3 regions of the Enterococcus sp. DIV0756 genome follow, and region 3 is predicted to be linked to each of the others. Evidence: predicted binding sites of a transcription regulator. Region 3 holds the regulator's gene; each other region holds the start of a gene.
What was found. Region 3 encodes LexA, which represses DNA repair genes until DNA is damaged. Its sites were predicted from a motif close to CNAACANNTGTTNG; they were not measured.
Positions count from the first base shown of each region.

Region 1: a site for LexA is predicted at 1,705-1,718, ahead of IGI44_RS16900 (Y-family DNA polymerase). Genes of this name have one in related genera too.
Region 2: a site for LexA is predicted at 4,040-4,053, ahead of IGI44_RS14060 (replication-associated recombination protein A). Genes of this name have one in related genera too.

Region 1 covers NZ_JBIOLF010000002.1:112,751-120,578, forward strand. The annotation lists gene IGI44_RS16895 (hypothetical protein) at 1-382, opposite strand, end outside; gene IGI44_RS16900 (Y-family DNA polymerase) at 385-1,683, opposite strand; gene IGI44_RS16905 (permease prefix domain 1-containing protein) at 1,882-2,826, opposite strand; gene IGI44_RS16910 (PadR family transcriptional regulator) at 2,830-3,156, opposite strand; gene IGI44_RS16915 (NAD(P)/FAD-dependent oxidoreductase) at 3,395-4,501, shown strand; gene IGI44_RS16920 (YdeI/OmpD-associated family protein) at 4,520-5,083, opposite strand; gene deoC (deoxyribose-phosphate aldolase) at 5,085-5,786, opposite strand; gene IGI44_RS16930 (AraC family ligand binding domain-containing protein) at 5,947-6,852, opposite strand; gene IGI44_RS16935 (hypothetical protein) at 7,012-7,218, shown strand.
Region 2 covers NZ_JBIOLF010000001.1:2,935,609-2,943,436, reverse strand. The annotation lists gene IGI44_RS14070 (MDR family MFS transporter) at 1-949, shown strand, start outside; gene IGI44_RS14065 (hypothetical protein) at 1,363-2,448, shown strand; gene IGI44_RS14060 (replication-associated recombination protein A) at 2,675-3,952, opposite strand; gene IGI44_RS14055 (DNA-3-methyladenine glycosylase) at 4,147-4,773, shown strand; gene IGI44_RS14050 (DUF3013 family protein) at 4,776-5,252, shown strand; gene prmA (50S ribosomal protein L11 methyltransferase) at 5,265-6,212, shown strand; gene IGI44_RS14040 (16S rRNA (uracil(1498)-N(3))-methyltransferase) at 6,214-6,957, shown strand; gene IGI44_RS14035 (RelA/SpoT family protein) at 7,030-7,828, shown strand, end outside.
Region 3 covers NZ_JBIOLF010000001.1:1,668,344-1,676,171, reverse strand. The annotation lists gene IGI44_RS08170 (FAD-dependent oxidoreductase) at 1-202, opposite strand, end outside; gene tkt (transketolase) at 487-2,481, opposite strand; gene IGI44_RS08160 (DUF896 family protein) at 2,575-2,817, opposite strand; gene lexA (transcriptional repressor LexA) at 2,949-3,572, shown strand; gene IGI44_RS08150 (hypothetical protein) at 3,678-3,944, shown strand; gene IGI44_RS08145 (adenine phosphoribosyltransferase) at 4,365-4,877, opposite strand; gene recJ (single-stranded-DNA-specific exonuclease RecJ) at 4,892-7,171, opposite strand; gene IGI44_RS08135 (LapA family protein) at 7,262-7,690, opposite strand; gene IGI44_RS08130 (SDR family NAD(P)-dependent oxidoreductase) at 7,700-7,828, opposite strand, start outside.

The DNA of each region.
Region 1 (7,828 bases), on a different contig from region 3:
CTAAAATTTCAACATGGTGAATTTGCTCAATCGCTAAATGAACTGCGCCTCGCTCCTCTACATTTAAATAGATTTGTTCTTCTCTTTGTCCAATGAGCCTTCCCACTAAATCATCCAAATAGTTTCCCTCATCGTCCAAGGCCTCCAGTTGAACAGCAATTCGCTTATTTTGCAAATACGCCTGCTGCAGAACCTCACCAATTTCTTCCAAGGTCATCTGTTCTTTCTCGACATTAATGTGATTTCGTGCTTTTGACTCTTTATTCAATACGGCTGTATGATCCGAAAGATAAAAACCGATCCACTTTATCATCCCGCGATCCTGATAAACCTGCTTGGCCTCCATGAATAGGCGTTCTGCACTTTCATCGTCGTAGATCATAACTAATCCATTCCTTCCATTCCACCCGCATGGCCACCGACTAAGCCGGCTCGCTTAATTGCTGTTGCACCCTCATTTAACGAATGTGCTCGTACAATTGAACTGAATTTGTAGCGACTGCGAATTTGTGCAATGACTTCATCAATTTTTTCTTGTTTGATTGATTGATCAGGGTCTTCAAACAAATTTAATTGCAAATTTCCGGCTGGACGTAAAGAAGATACCGTAATGGAAATATTGCGAACTTCAGAATGGTCCCAGTATTTTTCAAACAACGCAAAAGCTACTTTTGTCAGTTCGCGAGCTTGATAGGTCGGCGGAATTTTCAACTGGTGATGAAAGCCTCCGCGTTTTCCACTGCCAAAATACGCATAGGCAATCCCTAAGTGCAGGGTTCCCCCTAATACATCTTTTTTACGTAATCGTTGCGCCACCTGTTCGCAGATTTCAGCGATAACAGTTAGAATATCACCTTTATGAGCATAATTTTTTGGTAAAACCTGTGAGTTGCCAATTGATTTTTCCTTAGTAGGATACAAGTCCTTTTGCGAAAGAACGGAACGATCAATCCCCCAAGCATGCATGTAATGTTGCATCCCCATTACTCCAAATTGATTTTTCAGAACAAACGGATCAGTATGGGCCAAATCACCCATGGTATACATGCCCATCATTTGATAGCGGCGCTCCATCCGATTGCCGATTCCGCAAAAATCGCTTAAGCGAAGCGGCCAAATTTTCTCAGGTACATCCTGGTAATGCCATTGAGCAAACCGCTCTTTAGTATGCTTGGCCTCATTATCCATCGCGATTTTGGCTAATAAAGGATTGTCCCCCATTCCTAATGAGGTATAAATCCCCACCTTCTCAATAATTTCCTCCTGAATCTGCTTGCCAACTTCCGCCGAACTTTTACCAAATAATTTCCAACTGTGGGTCAAATCACCAAATTGTTCGTCGATGCTATATGTATGAATGTCCTCTTCTGCCATGTACGAACGAAAAATCTCCTGAATGCGCATGTGGTATTGAATATAGAGCGTCATTCGCGGCGGCACGATATGAAGATTGGGATGGTTCGGAATTTCAAAGCCCCGACTAACATTGCTGATGCCTAGAACTTTTTTTGCCATTGGGCTTGCCGCTAGAACCAACCCCTCATTCTCGCGATCCCCACTCATCACAACTAATAGATCGTTCAACGGATCTAAGTTATGCTCAATACACTCCACACTGGCATAAAAGCTTTTGGAGTCCATACAGAAAACATCTCTGACAGGTTCTCCCTCGTAAATGTTCATCAAACCACCTCCTAAAAAAAGCAAACGTATGTTCGTTTTAAGTTTAAGTTTAATTTGATTTTTTGTCAATCATTTACTAATAAAGATTCAGTTAGAAAAATGTCCTAATAAACACCGCGTAAAATAAGATGACAACCTAAAAAGACGTTCTGAGCAACTTGTTATGCTCAGAACGTCTTTCAACTTATAAAACCTATGCTACTTTTTTACGAAAATGGCCTCCACGACACTATAGAAAATACCGGCCATTACAAAAATCATCCAACTCATTCCCCACGATCCAGTCATGAAGGACCAGCCAAAGTAAATCATCACAACAATCGGCCAATAAACTCTTTCAAGTAAATGCTTGGTACGCGCTGCATCACCATACTTAGCTTGCATCGCATTCGGTCCCAACTCATCCTCGTCAGCAATAAAATACTTTTCTTTGATAAATTTATCAAAGCTGCTGTAAATGATACTGCCGTAAATAATCAGGAAAACTCCGATCGCTAAAAATAGAAACATGAAGGGCATTCCATATTCAGCATAAGTGAACATTTGGAAAAAGAAAAGTGGAGAGACACTTAATACACATAAACAAATACCAAAGACGAGACTTATTTGAAAACTTTTTTGATAACCTTGCTTCAATTTTTGTGCTTCCATATTCAGATGTGCCGGAATATAACGATCATTCAACATTCGGTTATTTTTAGAAAATTGCATTCCATTATAAATAATAACCCCAACACTAATCGCTATAGTAACAAAGAATAATAGTAGCCCCAGCATTTCAGCACCATAAACACTTAATCCGATTAATGCCCCCACAGCTAGCAGGCAGCCGCTAATTCCTAGACTCAATCCTCTCGCATCTTTTCTACGATTGGTTAGATAGTCATACATTTCCTCTTCTTCAATCCCGTTCTCTGGTTCCCTTTCACGCGTCGCGAATTCTAATTCCTCCCGCAGCTCGTCGATAGAGCCAAACTCGCTAATGACCTGCCCAATTGCTTCATGCTCGCTTTTTCCTTCATCTAATAAAGCCAGATAATGATCTTCCATTATCGTTAAAATTTCTTGTTTTGCGCGTAAGACCTCTTTTGTCTTCGGAAACTCTAGAAATAAGGTCTCCACATAATTTTTGATAGTATCCATTTTTTACCCTTCTTTCATAAATCGGTTCACAACTTTTTTGGTTTGCTTCCATTCGTCTCGTTTCTCTTTTAAAAAAGCCAGACCTTTATCAGTAATATGATAGTACGTTCGTTTTTTTCCATGGGTAATTTCTCCTGGATAAGAATGGATATAGCCGTTTTTTTCTAAGCGGTTGAACGCCGAGTAGAGCGTCGTTTCTTTAATGACATAGATTTCCTCACTAACAGCTCGGATCTTTTGGGAAACCTCATAGCCATAAGAATCGCCATCCTTCAACACGGACAAAATGATGACGTCATTGTACCCGCGAATCCCATCGCTCGAAATCATTTTGCCACCTCCTGAAATTACTTCATCTGTCGTTGTAATCATTGTACGACAATTACTACGACAGGTAAAGTAAAATATTTTAGTTTTATAGAGAAATAGCTTTATTTAAATGGATTTGATTACCAAAAAGGCGATTTGATACTATTTTCACATAAAATATCCCAAAAGCATTTTTCGCAAACTAGTGATATGATCATATGGTCAAGTCCATTTAAGATAGAAAAGGAATTTAAACTCTATGAGAAAAATCGCAATTATTGGCGGGGGCATCATTGGAATGACGCTCGCAAATTATGTAGAACAAAAAAAATATCAAGTCACCATATTTGATGAACCAACAGGACAGGCCACCAAAGCCAGTGCAGGGATCATCTCACCTTGGTTATCCAAACGTCGAAACAAACAATGGTATCGATTAGCAAAAGATGGTGCTTCTTTCTTCCCAAAATTGATCCAAGATTTCCAATTAGATCACACGATTTATCAGCAATCCGGCACGTTGCTTTTACGTCCCGACAAACAATTAGTCGAACTGCAAAGACTAGCTGAAGAACGTAAAAAAAGCGCACCAGAAATCGGTACAATTGAACAGCTTTCTGGAGAACAAACGCAGCAAGAATTACCCTTATTAAAACCATTGCCTGCTCTGAAAATCAGTGGCGGCGGCCGTTTAGATGGAAAAGCCTATTTGCTTCGGATGCGTAAACTTGCAGAAGCAAAAAATGTGACGTTTATTTCCCAACGTGTTCAATTAACAGATGAAAAAACAGTCAGCTACGGTGAAAATAAAGCAACCTTTGATCAAATTATCTTAACTGTCGGCCCTCATTTGAAGGACTTGTTGGCACCTTTAGGTTATCAAGTGGATTTGCGTCCACAAAAAGGACAGCTCTTGGTTTTTGAAACAGCCTTTAAGACCAGCGGTGATTTCCCTGTTGCCATGCTGGATGGTGAAGCCGATTTAATTCCTTTCCAAAATGGCAAAATCTTACTAGGAGCGACTCACGAAAATGAAGCCGCTTGGGACTTGTCAGAAACTCCAGAAGCCTTTGCGCAACTTACGAATAGTGCTCGTGAGTTCCTGTTTGAACCCGAGAAGCTATTAGCTGCACCTTTTCATTATCGCGTCGGCACCCGCGCGTATACTTCTGATTTTGCTCCCTTCTTTGGTGAGTTGACGGATCAACTGCTGGTTGCCAGTGGGCTTGGCTCCTCAGGATTGACTACTGGTCCCTATATTGGCTATTTATTAGCCCAGTATCTGAACACTGGAGAAGCCGACTGGCAAAATTATCAAAAAGAATTGTCGACTTATATCAAACACGATAAAACGCTGGAATCTTAAATTGATTCCAGCGTTTCGTTACATTGGTCTTAAGTTTTTTTCTAGGCGGTCCATCATCCACGCGAGCCGTTTGCTTCTTCCAGCGTCTGTTTTGGCATCAAAATAGGCACGCGTATAGGTTTTTCTGACAGACGGCGGCATATTTTCAAAATTCTTTGAGGCCTCCGCATTTTCCTTCAATAACGTCGCGACTTCCGCAATTTGTTCCTCCGTAATCGCCGATGGTTTGGTGGCATTCGCCCATTGACCATTTTGCTTGGCCTCTGTAATTTTTTCACGCCCTAGATCGGTCATTAACCCTTGCTGTTCCAGTTTATTTACGATTTTTTTATTTTTTTCAGACCATTTGCTATTTTTACGTCGTGCAGCGAAATATTTGAGATACGAATCATCATCGACCTTTTTCATTACCCCATCAATCCAGCCAAAACACAGGGCTTCTTCCAATGCTTCGCCAGCTTTTAAAGTCTTTACTTGCTTCGTTTTGCCAAAGACCAGCCAAACACCACCACTAGTTGTTGCATTTTCCGTGAGCCACCTGCGAAAATCTGCTCGTTTTTCAAAAAGTAAGTTTTCTTCCATATTATTTATCTAACCCTAAAACGACTGGTGTTGATTTGAAGCCGATACCCATGCGGTCGATGCCCATATCGATCAACTCTAAGAAATGCTCCCGCGTGCGAATTCCCCCACTGCCTTTGATCTTGATTCGTCCTTTACATTGATCCATCATGATCTGAATTACCTCGTTGGTCGCTCCTTTGCTTTCATAACCAGTAATAAAACCGGTACTTGTTTTAACGAAATCAGCATTCGCTGCTATCGCACATTCACAGGCTTGACGAATTTGCTCTTCGGTTAACGTATCCGTCTCAAAAATTACCTTCACAGCTGTATCATGTGCATGACAAGTCTCCACGATTACCTTCAGCTCTTTGGTAACATCATCATATTTCCCGCTGCGAATCCAGCCAAAATTTGCGACGATATCTAATTCAAAAATATCTTCACGCTGACAATACATTTCTGCTTGAATCACTTTAGAAGCCGTTGTACTCGTTCCAAACGGGAAATCACAAACAACACAAATCTTAGTGTCCGTTCCTTTGGTCATTTCTGCTGCAATATCCAACGAAGCTGGATTCACGCAAACCGTTGCACAGTGGTAATCAATTCCTTCTTGAATGTATTGACGAATCTCTGCTTCCGTAAAATCTGGCTTCAGCACCGACTGATCAATGTACGCACCAAGCTCCTCAATAGTCATTTCACTTGCTTTTTTCATGGTTGGATCCCTCCCATTCATTTTTTCCATGTTTGTCATACATTCTAACAATTCTAAAAGTGATCGGATTCACAAAAATAAACAATTTATGTCAAAAAAAATTCTATACTTATATATTTAAGTATAGAATAACACCTCTTTTTTGTAAACGTTCTCTTGTCTAAGTGGCTCGGTTTATCACCGCTTGTTTTTCCAATTGATTGGTTAGCTCACTTAGCGAAACATTTTTAAAGTTTTCATTTTTCATTCGCTTGCGGTAAGCAGTGGCCGTTTCACCAGTCAATTTTTTAAACATCCGACTAAAAACAACAAGACTATTGAAGCCAACTTGTTCGGCAATACTTTCGACGGTTTCATCTGTCATGGAGAGTAGAAACGCTGCTCGGTTAATCCGTACTCCTAACAGATAATCTTTGATACTAATATCCATGTGGTTTCGAAAGACTCGCGATAGATGACTGCGATTGACTGCTAACTGATGCGCAATTTCTTCAACAGTTAAATGCTCCGCATAATGAGCCTCGATATACTCAACAGTCGCCACCGCCAATGGGGAATAAACTTTTTTATTCCCTAAATGACTCCTTCCCCCATCTTCTAATAGCGTAGCTAAAAAGCGATAGGTCAATTCATTTAAATGCAGTTCACACGTTAACGTATTCTCAGCAAAGGGCAAGCAAGCCAAGATTGTCTCAATATATTTTTGCGTATCTGAAGAGACCATCGTGTATTGTTCCTTTTTAAATTGCGAATGCCGAATAATCTCATCCGCGGCCGAACCGCCAAAAGAGAGCCAGCCATACATCCAAGGATCTTCTCCATCAGCTAAATAGAAGGTCGACTCCCCTGGACGAATCAAAAATAGATCCCCTTTTTTCAAATGGTAGTGCTGATTTTTGACCTGATAGGTTCCCTTCCCTTCCATGACAATATGCAAGGTATAATTCTGTCGAATCGCCGGTCCAAAAGCATGAAAAGGCAACGTTTTTGAAATGCCACAATAATCAAAATGGAGATCAGTTTTCAATTGACGTTGTTCCTTTTTTAAAAAAATTGCCTGCTCCATTACATGCTCCTCCATTTCTGATTTCATTCTAAATTATACATGAAAATCCCCCATTTTTTTGCTTGTATTCAAAACTATTGGTGAATGAATCAATCACTCCTGCTTTCATGCTATGCTAAAATCAAAAAGCTTTCTTGAACCAAGAAAGGAATGATTTTTTTGAAAACGAGTCTAAAGGAACTTGCTCAAGCGATTCTACTCTGTCTAATCGTCCCTAGCACCTTGCTCTTGCAAAAAAACAATCCCTTCATTGATTATGACCTCTCTTACCGGGAAATTTTTCTGTTATTCTTGATTGTTATGATGCCGGTTCTGTTTATCTGGCTGCTAAAGGAGCTTTGGAAAATTTATCGAAGAAAATGGTAACAGTTTCCCTTTGCTAGTTTCATATCGTGGTATGTATAAAGTATCTGTATCTTGAAGTTATTTCTATCTTATGAATAAGGAAGGATCAGTTGTTGATTTCAATTATTTTTCTTTTGTTAGTTTTCTACTACTTTTACTTAGCGAAAAAATCCAGTACCTTAACCCGCTACGCAAAAACCCAAAAAATCGGCGGACTACTTTCCAAGCTCACACTATTCGTTCCGCTAGTCACAGCTGGAATTTTCAGCCTGATTTTATGACTGTTTTATCCGGTCACTTAACGGAAAGAAGTTCCCAGGCAGTGATTTTGCTTGTCTTATGGTTACTACTGACAAACCACTATGCATGGATTTTGAGAATAGACCATTTGTATTACAAGTTTTTACAACTGCTATCTGCCCGTTTATTGTTATTGTCCTGATAACACGGTTGGAAAGGTATGATTTATTTATGATTATGCTGGTAATTTTTCTTTCATTCTAGGTTTATGCGCCTTGCTCCTCTTTTATCTTAGCGATTCTTGTAGAAGACCTGCTCATTAGCGGGTCTTTTTATCTATTATTGGTTAAAAATGCAACAAAAAGTTAAATACTCGTCACAGAAATACGTT
Region 2 (7,828 bases), 1.3 Mb from region 3:
TCCAGTACTAGGCGGTTTCATCGTTCAGGCAGCTTCATGGCGCTGGATCTTTTTCATCAATGTTTTCATCGCCCTAATTTCTGCACCGTTGATGGCGCGCACTTTGCCCAGCTTCGAACCATTTAATCGTGCAAGCAAACTGGACGTTTTTGGTATCCTTGACCTATCCGTGATGAGCGCGGCCTTGATCTATGGGATTACAAAGGCGGCGGATCACGCGACCTTCCATAATAGCGAATCATTGATCTGGACAGGAATCGGTATTTCGCTGCTAATTGTTTATATTCTTTACGACCGCAGAAAGAATCATCAGACGGTTCTGCCGCTGACGATCTTCTCTCATAGAAGCTTCAAGGCGTCGAGTATCGGGCTGTTTTTCGCGAACATCGCCATCATGGGTCCAATGTTGATCCTGCCGCTGTTCTTCCAAAACTTCCGTCACTATTCTGCGATGGAGACAGCGATCGCTTTGATTCCCCAGGGGATCGGTATGTTGGTTACACGTCCATTGATCGGGAAGCTGATCGATAAACTTGGCGCGAAATATGTCGTTATTGTGAGCCTAATCATTTCTTTAGCAGGTACGATTCCGTTAGTGTTTGTCACAGATAAGACAAGTATGATTTGGATCGCGTTGATCTTATTCATTCGCGGAACCAGCTTTGGCGGAATCAATCTGCCATTGACTAGTGATGCCTATACAGGACTTGCTGATGAAGAGCTGCCGGATGCTGGCGTTGGTATCAATATTATCGAAAATCTAGGTTCAAGCTTTGGAACAGCGATGATCGCAACAGTTGTCGCGACCGTTTTGCAGGGGGCACAACCGACTATTGCCCATGAACTATCTGCTTATCATGCCGGTTTTCTCGTTTCAGTCGTTGTTCTAGCGTTGATCTTTATTCCCAGTATCTTTCTGACGAATAAAGCCAAAAGTATCAACGAATAATCGTAATGTATTCAAATGTAGAGATGAGCAGAACAAAAAAGGTCCCTAAGAGAAAATAGAAAATTCTTTAGTGATCATCTTTCTTACGGATGATCACTTTTTTTGCGAAAAAATTATAACTATTCCAATTACTTAGCTATTAGTGTAAATTTGAAAAAATCAAATGAACATGCTGACGATATTCATCGCGATAAGCGAAAATGGCTAATTACAGTTATTTTTTGTTCTCTATTTAGTATTTTGTAATTGTGTTGATAGGTGATAATTACTTGTATTACCCAAATCATTTAATTTTTCTAAAAATGTTTGCCAATCCAGCCTATTTACACACCAGTTATTTAACTGGTACTCTATCAATATAAAAAAGTATGTAATCATATTCTGTTAAAGTGAAAAATGAAAGGGTGTTCAGCATGGAACTAGTCAAATTGGATTTTATTCAGATTTTTGGAAGAATGACCAAGGAAAATCTTATGAAAAGAGTTCGGCAGTATTTCGAACAAACCCAAAATGCTTCAAAGGTCGTGGAAGCACTTGTTGCTATCCTGCTGAGGAACGCTTTGTGCCGTAATGATTACTCTGTTGATCTGCTGACGGACCTTATTCGCCAAATATTCCTTACAACAGAACCAAATGATACCTTGCGGAAGCATTGCGTGTATTTTGAAAAATTCTTCTCGGGGAAAAAGGCGGATGGTAAAAAGGAATGGATGACTGTTATCGACCGGCTTTTCATGAATGAGACAGAATACCGCGAATTTACCAAGGAAACACGTAGATATAAAGAACTTTTAGAGAAGATGACCAGCGAAGAGCCTGAAATTTCTGAATTTACCTTTGATATCGTATCAACTTTTACAGACGCCAGTGGAAAAAAGAGTAAATGGACCCTGCGCGATACGAAGGGAATTTCCGAAGATTCACCGAATAAAGCTGATGAAGTTGCTGAGTTATTGCCTATTATGACAACTTTGACGATTTTCCAGAACGCTAAAGGAATTCGTCGTTTTACAGAATTTTTAGAATATGAAAGTCCTCTAAGACGCAGCGGTGTGAAGCGCAAAGCTAAGAAGACTCAACAAAATCAGAAGGAGGAGTCTGCCCAAACATCTTTGACTCCACCCCCAACAAACAGCACACATTTAACACTTGATTCTACTATTGATAGCAGCACCCCCAAAAAAAACGTCAACCCCGTTCCTGTAGTAAGTGGCGCCGGTACAAACAAGCTGTCCTATGAGAAGTACATGGATAAAGAAGAGGCGAAGTACCAGCTGACGCAAGCCGCGCTGCAGACGGAGCCAAAAGGATGTTCCGCCGCACCTAATCCCGTCGTTCCAGAGCAGCCTCCTACCTCAAAAGTCGCCAACAAGCCACAGAATAAAGCTTCCTCTTCCCCGAATAAGGGTAAAAGTAAAGGACAGATTCAGCTAGAGACTAAGAAGAAAAAGAAGAAAAAGAAAAGTGGAAAGAATAAGAAGGGCAAGAAATGGAAGTGACACCTAGGTGCTTGTATTTCTATAGGTGAGTATTCAGAGCGTTCGATGAAAAAATTCGTAGAATGATCACGCTTATTTAGTATGGGGAAAAGTTCGAATATGGCAGGTTTATTTGTGATGCTCAAAAGCAGATATGATTTGAATAACGAAAAAAGTGAGTACCCCAGTACCCACTTTTCGTAGTGTATTCAATTCTTAAAAGGGAACCTTACTTAATTGAAGTCCCTTACTTTTTCTTCTTCCATTCTTCAATGCGCTGGTATTGCTGACCAAGTGCTTGTTCATATTTACCAGTGGACTTTGGTTCGTAGTAATGGGCATCCTTGATCTTATCAGGTAGATATTGCTGATCGACCCAAGCATTTTCAAAGCTATGGGGATATTGATAACCGATGCCGCGATCCAAAGCTTTGGCTCCTTTGTAATGACTGTCGCGCAAATGATCCGGCACCTCACCAGCATTGCCCATGCGAATATCTGTGATCGCTGCATCCAAGGCTGCGTAGGCCGAATTGGACTTGGGCGAAAGACAGAGGTCAACGACGGCGTTTGCCAGAGGAATCCGTGCTTCGGGAAAGCCTAATTTTTCGGCGGCTTGGACTGCTTGCACCGTTCGAGCGGCAGCAGGCGGATTTCCTAAGCCGATATCTTCATAGCCAATGACCATTAAGCGACGACAAATAATCGGGAGGTCGCCGGCTTCGACCAATCGTCCAAGATAATGGAGCGCCGCGTTAACATCACTGCCGCGAATCGACTTTTGAAAGGCTGAGATCACATCATAATGGGCATCGCCATCTTTATCGTGGGTCAGGGCTTTTCGCTGTACACACTCTTCAATGATTGAAAGAGTTAAATGGATCTTCCCCTCATCATTTTTCGGCGTGGATTTCGTAGCTAATTCCAAGCCGTTCAAGGCACTTCTCAAGTCACCATTGGTCGCACGTGCTAAATGCTTCAATGCCTCTTCATCCAGTTCAACTGGGTATTCTCCGAGTCCGCGTTCTTCATCTTCCAATGCCGACTTTACGGCTGTGATAATATCATCCTCGTCTAAGGGCTTTACTTCAAAAATCTGTGTCCGGCTGCGAATCGCAGGATTAATCGTGATATAGGGATTTTCCGTTGTGGCACCGATCATAATGATCCGACCACTTTCTAAATGAGGCAGCAGGAAATCTTGTTTGGTTTTGTCTAAACGATGAACTTCATCTAGTAATAAAATGACTGTGCCGCTCATTTTTGCTTCTTCGGCGACAATCTGCAAATCTTTCTTGGTATCGGTTGCCGCATTCAGCATCCGAAAAGCGTAGTTGGTTGAACCAGCGATCGCGCTGGCGATACTGGTTTTTCCTGTGCCCGGTGGTCCATATAAAATCATCGAAGAAAGCATCCGTGCTTCGACCATCCGGCGAATGATTTTCCCCGATCCAACTAACTGCTGCTGTCCGACAACTTCATCTAAGTTGCGAGGACGCATGCGATAGGCTAAAGGCTGTTGCATAAGGAACCTCCTTTTTTGAAATTGATTTATTATAGTGGTATACAAGCCCACTTTCAATTAACAATAGAGAATAGGACTATTAATGAGCAAATGTATGTTCTCATTATAGCATTATTCCTTTGTGTTTGCTGAGTTTTGATCGCTGGGCGTAGCGTGTGGCAGGATTATTGTGTATCATGTAGAAGGTGAGGAAAATGGAGCAAGTAATCAATTATTTTAATACGGAATCAACGGAGAATATCGCCAAATACTTACTAGGTATGTATTTAGAGCACGAGACATCCGAGGGGAAATTAGGCGGTTATATTGTCGATTGTGAAGCCTATCTTGGCCCTGATGATGAGGCGGCCCATAGCTACGGCATGCGTGATACGCCCCGAGTTCGAGCGATGTATGAAAAACCGGGAACAATCTATTTATATACGATGCATACGCATTTGATATTGAACATGATCACACAGCCTGTGGGAATGCCGCAGGGAGTGATGATTCGGGGATTCGAACCAGTGGAAGGCATGGAGCAAATGATTCTGAATCGTCATGGCAGAATGGGTGCTGCCGTTTCGGATGGCCCGGGAAAATTGGTTGAAGCGCTGGGAATCACTCGTGACTTATATGGCGAATCGATTTTTTCTAGTTCGCTGCATCTTGTTCCAGAAAAAAGACGAATCCCTAAACAGATCGACGCACTTCCCCGCATTGGTATTCCTAATAAGGGCGTTTGGACAGAAAAACCGCTGCGCTTTGTTGTTCGTGGTAACCCATACATAACCAATCAACGAAAGAATTTAATAGAAGAAAATAATGGCTGGAGGAATTAAAAATGGCAAAAGAAACCATGGTGACTTATTTAGACAATTATTTAAACAAGAAAATCCCTGATTATGAGCTAGCACTGGATTGGGATACGCGTAATCATAGTTTCGAGATCGCATTTCGGATTTATGGTGAAAATAAAGGACAAGTTGAGATCGATGATGTGGATGGCGTGGCTTCCGAAGAAGAGATTATTGAATTTGAAGATGCGATTTTATTGGTTGATCCTGATAAATCGAGCTACGATCCAGATGACTTTTTAGCGGTAATCCCTTATGAAGGCAAAAAAGGCATGAAGAAAAATGAATTGACGGCAGTTGTTGACTATTTAAAAGAGGTGATCGAAGAAGGACAAAGTGATTTGCTGGACTTCTTGGCAGATGATAGTGACGATGCGATTTTTGAAATGACATGGGACGATGCTGTATTTAAAGCATTAATCAAACCAACTGACAGCAGCTATTTGCCGTATCCAAGTTATTAAGGGGAGAAAATAATGAAGTGGAATGAAGTGAAAGTAACAACAGAAAGTGAGGCAGTCGAGGCTGTTTCGAATATTTTAATGGAAGCTGGCGCATCGGGTGTCGCGATCGAAGATGCGTTGGACTTTGAGAATTATCAAGAAGACCAGTACGGAGAGCTTTTGGATAAGAAAACATTTTCTAGTTTAACGGAGGGTGCCATTGTGATGGCTTATTTCCCAGAAACGATTTTCTTGCCGGAAATCTTGCCTTTCATTAAAACGAAGATCGAAAAATTACCAGAGTACGGATTGAATATTGGTAAAAATATCGTGGAAGTCAGCGAAGTGGAAGAAAGTGATTGGGCAACGGCTTGGAAAAAGTATTATCATCCTGTACGCGTGACGCGTTATTTGACGATTGTACCAAGTTGGGAAAATTATGAAGCCCAACATGAAGATGAGAAAATTATTACGCTAGATCCTGGCATGGCTTTCGGAACAGGGACGCATCCAACCACAAATCTGACCTTACAAGCATTAGAAACAGTGCTTCGTGGTGGGGAAACAGTTTTGGATGTCGGAACTGGCTCTGGTGTACTGAGTATCGCCAGCTCACTTTATGGAGCGAAGACTATTTATGCCTATGACTTAGATGAAGTAGCTGTTCGTTCGGCACAGGAAAATGTGGATCTAAATGCGAATACGGAAAATATCCATGTATCAGCAAACGATCTATTGGTGGGCGTAGAGCAAGAGGCCGATGTCATTGTGGCGAATATCTTAGCGGATATCATTGTTTTGATGATTGAAGATGCATGGCGTTTATTGAAACCAGATGGCACATTCATCGTTTCAGGTATCATCGAAGATAAAAAAGACATGGTACTGGAAGAGATGTATGCACAAGGGTTTGAAGTGGATCGAATCTTCCAACAGAAGGATTGGTTCGCGCTCATTTTGAAGAAACCAGAGGAAGACTAACATGCAGCGCTATTTTATTGATCAAGCTTATCAGCCAACTATAGAAGTTAGCGGGGAGCCGCATCATCATATGTCTCGGGTGATGCGCATGTCTGTGGACGATCACGTTTTTCTCGTTTTTAATGATCAAACGGCCATTAAAGCCAAAATCACTGCAATCGATAGTGACAAGGTGACCTTAATAGAAGTAGAAAAAGAGAGTTTGCAGCGAGAGTTACCGATTCATATTACGATCGCCAGTGGTTTTCCAAAAGGAGAAAAATTGGAATTGATCGTGCAAAAAGGGACGGAACTTGGGGCGTATGATTTTATCGCCTTTCCTGGAGAAAGTTCCGTAGCAAAATGGGATGCCAAGAAGCAGAAAAAGAAGCAGCAACGCTTGAATAAAATCGCTCTGGAAGCAGCAGAACAATCCCATCGCCAAGCACTTCCGACAGTCAACTTCACTTCAGAAAAAGAGTTGATCGCAGGATTTTCTGACTATGATGCGGTGCTGATCGCTTATGAAGAATCTGCGAAACAGGGCGAGCAAGCACAATTAGTACAAACCTTTCAGGTGCTTGAGGCAGGTCAGAAGCTATTGGTGGTGTTTGGTCCAGAAGGTGGGCTAACGCCAAGCGAAATTGAAAAATTCCAGGCTGCTGGCGCGAAGCTTTGCGGTTTAGGACCGCGAATTTTGCGGACAGAAACGGCGCCGTTTTATCTTTTAAGTGCGGCTAGTTTTTATTATGAGCTACAGCACTGATTTGATTGAAAAAGCTTACGAGAGTCTGTATAATAAGAACAATCATTTTCAGAAAACAAGGGGGAACGTCACATGGCAAAAGAAGTTGAATTGACCGGTCCTGACGTCATCAGGATGGTTAGTACGTACATGGGAAAAGAGCACGTGGCGTTTGTACAAAAGGCTTACGACTTTGCATATGAAGCCCATAAGCCTCAGATTCGAAAATCAGGGGAGCCTTACATTATTCATCCAATTCAAGTTGCAGGGATTTTAGCAGACTTACATATGGATCCTCACACGGTTGCAACAGGTTTCTTACACGATGTTGTTGAAGATACGCCTGTAACATTAGAGGATTTGAAAGTTGAATTTGGTGATGACGTGGCTTCGCTAGTTGATGGCGTAACCAAATTAGGGAAAATCAAATACAAGTCTCATGAAGAACAATTAGCGGAAAATCACCGAAAAATGCTCTTAGCGATGGCCCAAGATTTACGGGTGATTATGGTTAAATTGGCCGATCGTTTACACAATATGCGGACACTGAAATACCTACGTGACGATAAGCAACGAAGAATTGCCCGCGAGACACTGGAAATCTATGCTCCGTTAGCTGATCGACTAGGGATGAGCCGGATTAAATGGGAGCTTGAAGATACGGCTTTGCGCTATTTAAATCCGAAACAGTATTACCGAATTGTTCACTTGATGCGCAGCAAACGTGACGAGCGTGAAGGATTTGTCGCAGAAGCTGTGGATGAAATTAAAGAAGCAACGAAAGAATTAGGAATTGAAGGGGATATTTACGGACGGCCCAAGCATATCTATTCAATTTATCGCAAAATGCGTGATCAAAAGAAACAATTCGATGAAATTTATGATTTATTAG
Region 3 (7,828 bases):
AAGCAAGTTCTTCAGGATTAGAATAAAACAGACCTGCTGGGTCTTTAACGACTCCACCCACATATAAAGCGATTCCACAAGATAAGAAAGAAACGTTGTCATTCCGTTCAAAGACTGTTACATCTGCATCTGGGTGATTTGCTAAAATATTTTTAACGGCCGCGGTACCGGCATGTGTACATCCTACTACTACTACTTTCATTGTCATCCCACTTTCGTTGTTTCGTTTTTTGTTTGCAAACTTTTGCACAAGGACAGTATAACAGAATTTATATTCTGTCTAAATTATTTTGCTCACAGATAAACATTTTTATTCTTCTCAAAGAATTTTTGTAACCGTAATAAATAAAAAAATCAAACAGATAAAAATATTTTTATTATGTAAACAATTTTTTTATACAACTCTCTTGCTGTTTGCCCTCGTTCTATAAATTTAAAAGTAAAAAAACTGAGAAAGTTTCCCTTCTCAGTTTAGACGTACTATGATTATAATTCGTTAAAAGTATTTACGACGTTTTCAACGGTAAAGCCAAATTGTTCTAAGACATAATCGCCAGGTGCAGATGCGCCAAAGTGATCAATGCCGATCATTTTACCATCTGTTCCGATATAACGTTCCCATCCAAATGGTGAAGCTGCTTCGATCGCTACACGTTTTGTGACTGCTTTCGGTAAAACAGACTCTTTGTATGCCTCATCTTGCGCTTCAAATAAATCAAAGCTTGGGAGAGAAACAACAGAAACGTCTTTTCCTTGGGCTTTTAATTCTTTTTGGGCTTGAACGGCCAAGTTCACTTCAGAACCAGTGGCGATCAAGATACCTTCTGGTGTATCTGACTCAGCTTTAGAAATTACATAACCGCCCTTAGCTACGCCTTCTTTAGCCATAGCTTTGCTGTTCGGTAAAACTGGCAAGTTTTGACGACTTAATACTAAAATGGTTGGTTTGTTTTTCGTTTCTAAAGCTTGAATCCATGCAGCTGAAGTTTCATTACCATCAGCCGGACGAATGACCTGCACATTTGGCATGCAACGAACGCTTGCTAACTGTTCGATTGGTTCATGCGTAGGGCCATCTTCACCAACTGCAACAGAATCGTGGGTTAACACATAAATAACCGGTAAGTTTTGAATCGCTGACATCCGAACTGCTGGACGTAAGTAATCAGTGAAGACAAAGAATGTTCCACCGTACACACGAGTGCCACCATGCAGGTGAATCCCATTCATAGCACTTGCCATCGCAAATTCCCGAACACCGAACCAAATATTGCGACCTTCATAGGAGTCAGGTTGGAATTCTTTTTCATCAGCAATTGTTGTGTTGTTTGAACCAGATAAATCCGCTGATCCGCCCCAGATGTTTGGTACAGCTTTCGCAATTGCTTGGATCGCATCTTTACTTGATACACGACTTGCTTGAGCCGTTCCATCTTCATAAACTGGTAAACTTTCTTCCCAGTTTTCTGGAAGTTCCCCTGCAAAGGCCATTTTGAATTGTTTCGCTAATTCAGGATGGGCATTTTCATAATTTGAAAACATAGCATCCCAATCAGCTTCAGTTTTAGCACCTTTATCATTAATTTCTTCCTTAAAGCGTTTAGCTACTTCTTCTGGAACGGTGAAGTCAGGATATTCCCAACCATATACAGCTTTCGCAGCATCGATTCCATCTTGTCCAATTGGAGCACCGTGAACTGCTGAGGTTCCTTCTTTTGGTGAACCGAAACCAATCACTGTTTTAATCTCGATCAAGGTTGGTTTATCCGTTTCAGCCTTCGCTTCATCAATGGCCTTAGAAATTGCTTCTAAATCATTGCCGTCTTTAACTAAAATATGTTGCCAACCGTAAGCCTCATAACGTGCACCAACATTTTCAGTAAAGGCTTTTGACGTTGGGCCATCTAATGAAATATCATTTGAATCATATAATACAATTAGTTTACCAAGCTTCATATGACCAGCCATAGAACTAGCTTCGCCAGAAACACCTTCCATCAAGTCGCCATCACCACATAAAGCGTATGTGTAATGATCGATTACATTAAAGCTGTCACGGTTGTAAGTTGCCGCTAAATGCGCCTCAGCCATTGCCATCCCAACAGACGTTGAAATACCTTGACCTAAAGGACCTGAAGTTGCTTCTACGCCATCTGTATGATGGAACTCAGGATGACCGGGTGTTTTACTTTCCCATTGACGGAAATTCTTTAAGTCGTCAATTGTTACTTGATAGCCCGCAAGATGCAAAAGACTATAAAGCATTGCAGAACCATGTCCTGCTGATAGAATGAAGCGGTCACGATTTGGCCAGTTTAATGACGTTGCAGGGTTAACATTCAAATGTTTTGTCCATAAAGCATACGCCATTGGAGCAGCCCCCATTGGTAAACCTGGATGACCTGAGTTTGCTTTTTGGATTGCTTCAATACTTAACGTTCTGATTGTGTTTACACCTAGTTGATCGATTTTGTCGAACAAATTAGTTCCTCCTTTTTGGTCATAAATACTTTAATTACAGATTCATTGTAACCGATTTATTTTAACATTTCAATCACTTAACCAGTAAAAGATTTATTTTCTGTTGTGCAGGCCTTTTTCTTTTTGGATCTTTTTCAATTTCTCTGGAGTAACATCGTTGCCTTCAGGATCAACAACTTTCATTCCTTCAATGTGGTGACGCATTCCACTGCGAAAAGAAGAAATATACTCTTCTCTTAAGACTTTCTGCTCATGTGCTTCTGCGTCTGTTAATCCGACTGTTTTCTTTTTCTTTGCTAACTCGTTGATGCGTGCAATAGTTTCATCATTAATCATCTTAAGCACCTCTTTTCCCCTTCTAATTATACATAAAAAAAAATAAGTTGAAAGTACCAAGAAATACGAACGCTTGTTTGATTTGTTTGAATAACTATGCTACACTAAAAAAACGAAAGAAGGTGCGGGCATTGGCAAAAAGAACGGAAACAAAACAACTAGAAGTTTTACGTTTCATTCATGAACGCGTTGAAGATAAAGGTTACCCACCCACTGTTAGAGAAATCGGAGAAGCTGTGAATCTTTCATCTACATCAACAGTTCACGGCCACTTATCCAGATTAGAGAAAAAGGGTTGGATTCAACGGGACCCAACAAAACCTAGAGCAATCGAATTAACCGTAACTGGTTTAGAAAAAATTGGAGTAACTCCGCAGGTCATTCCTATGTTAGGTGTAGTTACCGCCGGTGAACCAATTTTAGCAGTAGAGGAAGCTTCCGACTTCTTCCCTGTTCCTCCAGATCTTTCTAGCGAAGAAGGCAGCTTATTTATGTTGACGATTCGCGGTGAAAGTATGATTAACGCAGGTATCTATGATGGTGATCATGTCATTGTCAGAAAGCAATCAACAGCCACAAACGGCGAGATCGTGATCGCTATGACGGATGAGAATGAAGCAACCTGTAAGAGATTTTATCGCGAAGCTGATCATATTCGTTTGCAACCTGAAAATGATGAGTTAGCACCGTTGATTTACGATAATGTTTCTATTCTTGGTAAAGTAGTTGGCTTGTACCGAAACCATATTTATTAATCGGAATTGATTTCCGATTATTTTTTTCTTTACAAAACGAACAAACATTCGTATAATAGAAATACAAACACACGTTCGCGTATTTATATATAGGAGTGATTATTGATGAAAGCAGTAAGAAGATTTGGTTTAATTATCGCCGTATTGTTGCTAGGATTATTGATCGGTAAGTTAGGTTCTTTAGCTACGGTCGTCATTTTCTCTGGTTTGTTTCTTGTCTGGTTCATGTTGTGGGATGAACGGAAGTATGCGCAGCATTATGCTGAGCGTCAACTCGATGAAGAAGAGTTCGAGGATGAACAATACTATAAGGAACCAGCCGAAGATTTTTATTACGTGACTTACGATCATCATTATCACAAGTCCGCTTAAATTGTTTTACAAGCTGCTAATTTTTCTAGCAGCTTTTTTGACTATACAGGAAGAAGCAATTCACCCATGAATAAATTGTTTACAGCAGGTATATCTATGTCCGGCTTCACGAACTAACTTTTCTACGCATGAAGTTACTGCTAAACTCCATTAAGCAGAACTAGTCTATCGACAATAAAAAAATATTTCGATATTTAAGAAGCACCGATTAAGTACCAATCAACATCAGTTCTCTTCGATCACTATGTTTCTTGGCAATTTAGAACGAACTATTTGGGTCTTGTTGCTGAGACACACAGGGATTGCTTACAGAGCTAATCTGGTACTCAAAAACTGAGCGAGTTCGCAAAGCCTTTCTTACGTTAAATTCAAAAAAACTACAAAAAATGAGCTGAAGAAAATTCTCCAGCTCATTTTTTACTAATAGTCCATCAAAGTTAAGATATCATACCCTTGAATTTTATCGCGGCCATGTAATTCTTCTAACTCAATTAAGAAAGCGCAGCCGACAACGACACCACCAAGTTTTTCAACTAGTTCAATTGTGGCCTTAATCGTTCCGCCAGTTGCTAGTAAATCGTCAGTGATTAATACACGTTGTCCTGGTTTAATCGCATCACTATGAATCGTCAATGTATCTGTTCCATATTCTTTTTCGTATTCTACCTCGATCACTTCACGAGGCAATTTACCAGGCTTGCGAACAGGCGCAAAGCCTAAGCCTAGTTCAAACGCCACAGGACATCCTACAATGAATCCACGGGCTTCTGGCCCCACAACCATGTCAATTTGTTTTTCTTTCGCATAATTCACGATCTGTTTTGTTGCTTCGCGATAAGCTTCACCGTCAGCCATAAGGGGTGAGATATCACGGAAAATGATCCCTTCTTTAGGATAATCTGGGATACTAGCAATATAATCTTTCAAATTCATTTCGGTATTTCCTCCTAGCTTTTCAGCCAATTTCTAATCGTTTGAATATCATTCATCAATAAAAATTCTTCACTATCAATTCGAGCCATGCGTTTCTGGTAAATCTTACTCTCTTCAAAAGCACGAGTTTCTGGTGATTCAACCATTTGTAAAACGCCGTCGTCTATTGTAACAAATTTCAGCTCGGAAAACACGTGAATCATAAATACTAATAATTTTTCTGGAATTCTTAAGTAATTCGAAACAACTTTCAGTTTAAAACGAATATCTACTCGCGGTTGTTTTTGAAAAAATTGGTATAATTTCGCAAATTGATCGCGCTTCGGCATCCCATTAAGATAAGCGTCATCAGGACTGTAAAGAAATAAATAAATTCGCTCAAAGCGTCCTTTATTTGTGATTTCCTTCAACAGATTTCTTTGATCTGGACAATCGAGAACAACTAGTTGATCGTAGTCTGTCCAATTAATTGTTTCATCATATAAAGACACTGGCTTTTGTAGTTCTTTCGTAAAGAATTTCAGGCTTTTCGTTTGAAAAGCTAAATAAAGAACGTTTTCGCCTTCAATTTTTTGATTCCACGTATATTTTGCTCGGCGATCAACCACCTGTAATCCGTCAGATGCAAAATCAATCAAACGAAGTTGGACTTTTTTCTGACCGTTCCATTCATTAATCTCTAAATCTCCGACAAATTTTGTCTCTGGCTGTTGAATTTCTTCACTTTCATCACCAAAACCAAAACCAATTGCATCTAGCTGACTATCTTCATTTTTCAATGAAAATTTAACGTGTTGCTGATCGCTGCCAATACGCTTAAATAGACTGACATTTCCTTCAACCAAGAAATGTGGTGCTGGATTATCTGTTCCAAAAGGCGCTAATTTTTTTAATTCTTCAACAAATTTTAGATTAATAGTCGATAATGGTAATTCTTCATCAATTAGGAGCCCGGAGCCCTTACTTAAATCAATTTGTTCAGCAGAGATGTAGTCATTCATCATTTTCTGAAGAACAGGAATGTTCTCTGCTGGCATAGTTAATCCTACAGCTGCAGCATGTCCCCCGAAATGAGTAAACTTAGAACGCATGGTATTCAACATACCAAACAAATCTAAAGCTTCAATGCTTCGTCCTGATCCCTTCGCAACCCCATTTTCATCTATTGATAGAATGATTGTTGGGTGTCCCGTCTGCTTCAAAATATTTCCAGCAACAATTCCTAAGACACCGGGATTCCACCCTTCTGCAGCAATCAAATGAACAGCATCTTCTGGATTAATTAATGCGGCCGCTTCAGCAGTTGTTTCTTGTACGATTTTTTTCCGTTCATCATTGATCTGATTTAATTTTTCGGCTAGTTGATGTGCAACCTCTCCATCAAAGGTTGTCATTAATTCAACAGCGGGATTAGGATCACCTAAGCGACCAATAGCATTTAGCCTTGGTCCCACACTGAAACCAATACTTGTTTCATCAACCTTTTGCAAATCAATACTGCTAATTTTCAGTAATTCTAAAAGGCCTAAACGCTGTGTTTGTTTAATAGCCTGTAAGCCAAGCTTCACAAGATTACGATTTTCCCCGGTCATTGATACCAAATCCGCAACTGTTCCAATAGTAACCAGATCCAACATCTCTAATGGTACTTCCTCCAATAATGCCGTCGCTAATTTAAAGGCAACACCTGCCCCAGCTAGCTCCCCAAATGGATAATGCCCGTCTGGATGTCTAGGGTGCACAATGCAATAGGCATCTGGCAAAACCGGCGGCATCTCATGGTGATCAGTTACAATTACATCCACTCCTTGCGAATTAGCAAAGTCAATCGCTTCGTTCCCCGCAACACCATTATCTACGGTAATGATCAATTGAGTTCCCTCATTGATCTTTTCTGCGAACAACTCTTTATTTGGACCATAACCGTGGATAAATCGATTCGGCAAGACGTAATGAACATCTGCACCAATCATTTCCAACGATTCTAGCATAATTGACGTACTAGTGATCCCATCCGCATCGTAGTCCCCATAGATCAAAATCCGTTGCTCTTCCATGATAGCGTTTTGAATTCGTTCGACTGCTTTATCCATATCATGCATCAAAAACGGATCATGAAGATCGTCGATATTTGCTCTCATCAATTGCGAAAAATCGTTCATTGTATGTATATTTCGATTCCATAAAAGTTCAGCAAACATTTCGCTGTATCCTTGACTCACCATATTTTCTTTAAAGGTGGAATCTATTGGAGTCGCGTCTCTGAACTGCCAATCGAAGCTTGATTTTTTCACTGTATCACTTCCCAACCGTATTAGTATAGCAAAAAAGAAACGGACAAGAAAGAGAAGAAGACCTTAGTTTTCTAACTAAGGTCTTCTTTCTTAATCATAATAATCAATTGGCTGTTTCTTCTCATGGTCATTTTGAGAGCTTTGCATCGAAGCCAAAGCTTGATCTTTCTCTTTTAAAAGACTTTCGTAATTTGCTTTCAACACTGCGATTTCATTTTCTTGTTCACGTTGGAAAGCTGCTTTTTCTTCTGCCAATTTTTTTTCATTATTCGATTCGTAACTTTGAATTGTTTCCTTTAATTGTTTAATTTCTTTACGTTGTTGAAATACTGTCGCACCGGAAGTTAAAAAGACAACTAACGCTCCTATTAGAGCCGATCCAATAATCACTAAAACAAGTGAAGAGTAGATTTTCTTAATTAAGAAATTCACTGGGACCTCTTGGCTATTGGAAAGCGCGAAGATTACAATCAACAAGACTAAAATAAATCCTAAAAAAACTTTCCATTGTTTTTTCATTTGGCCTTCCTACTTCCTGTTAAATAATCCACCCGCTAGAAAATCCCCGATATGTGGGAATAGGGTATAAAAACGACTAGCCCCTTCCATGATGAACGGACGATTAATCTCACGTGTCGGTTTACCCATTTTATTCAC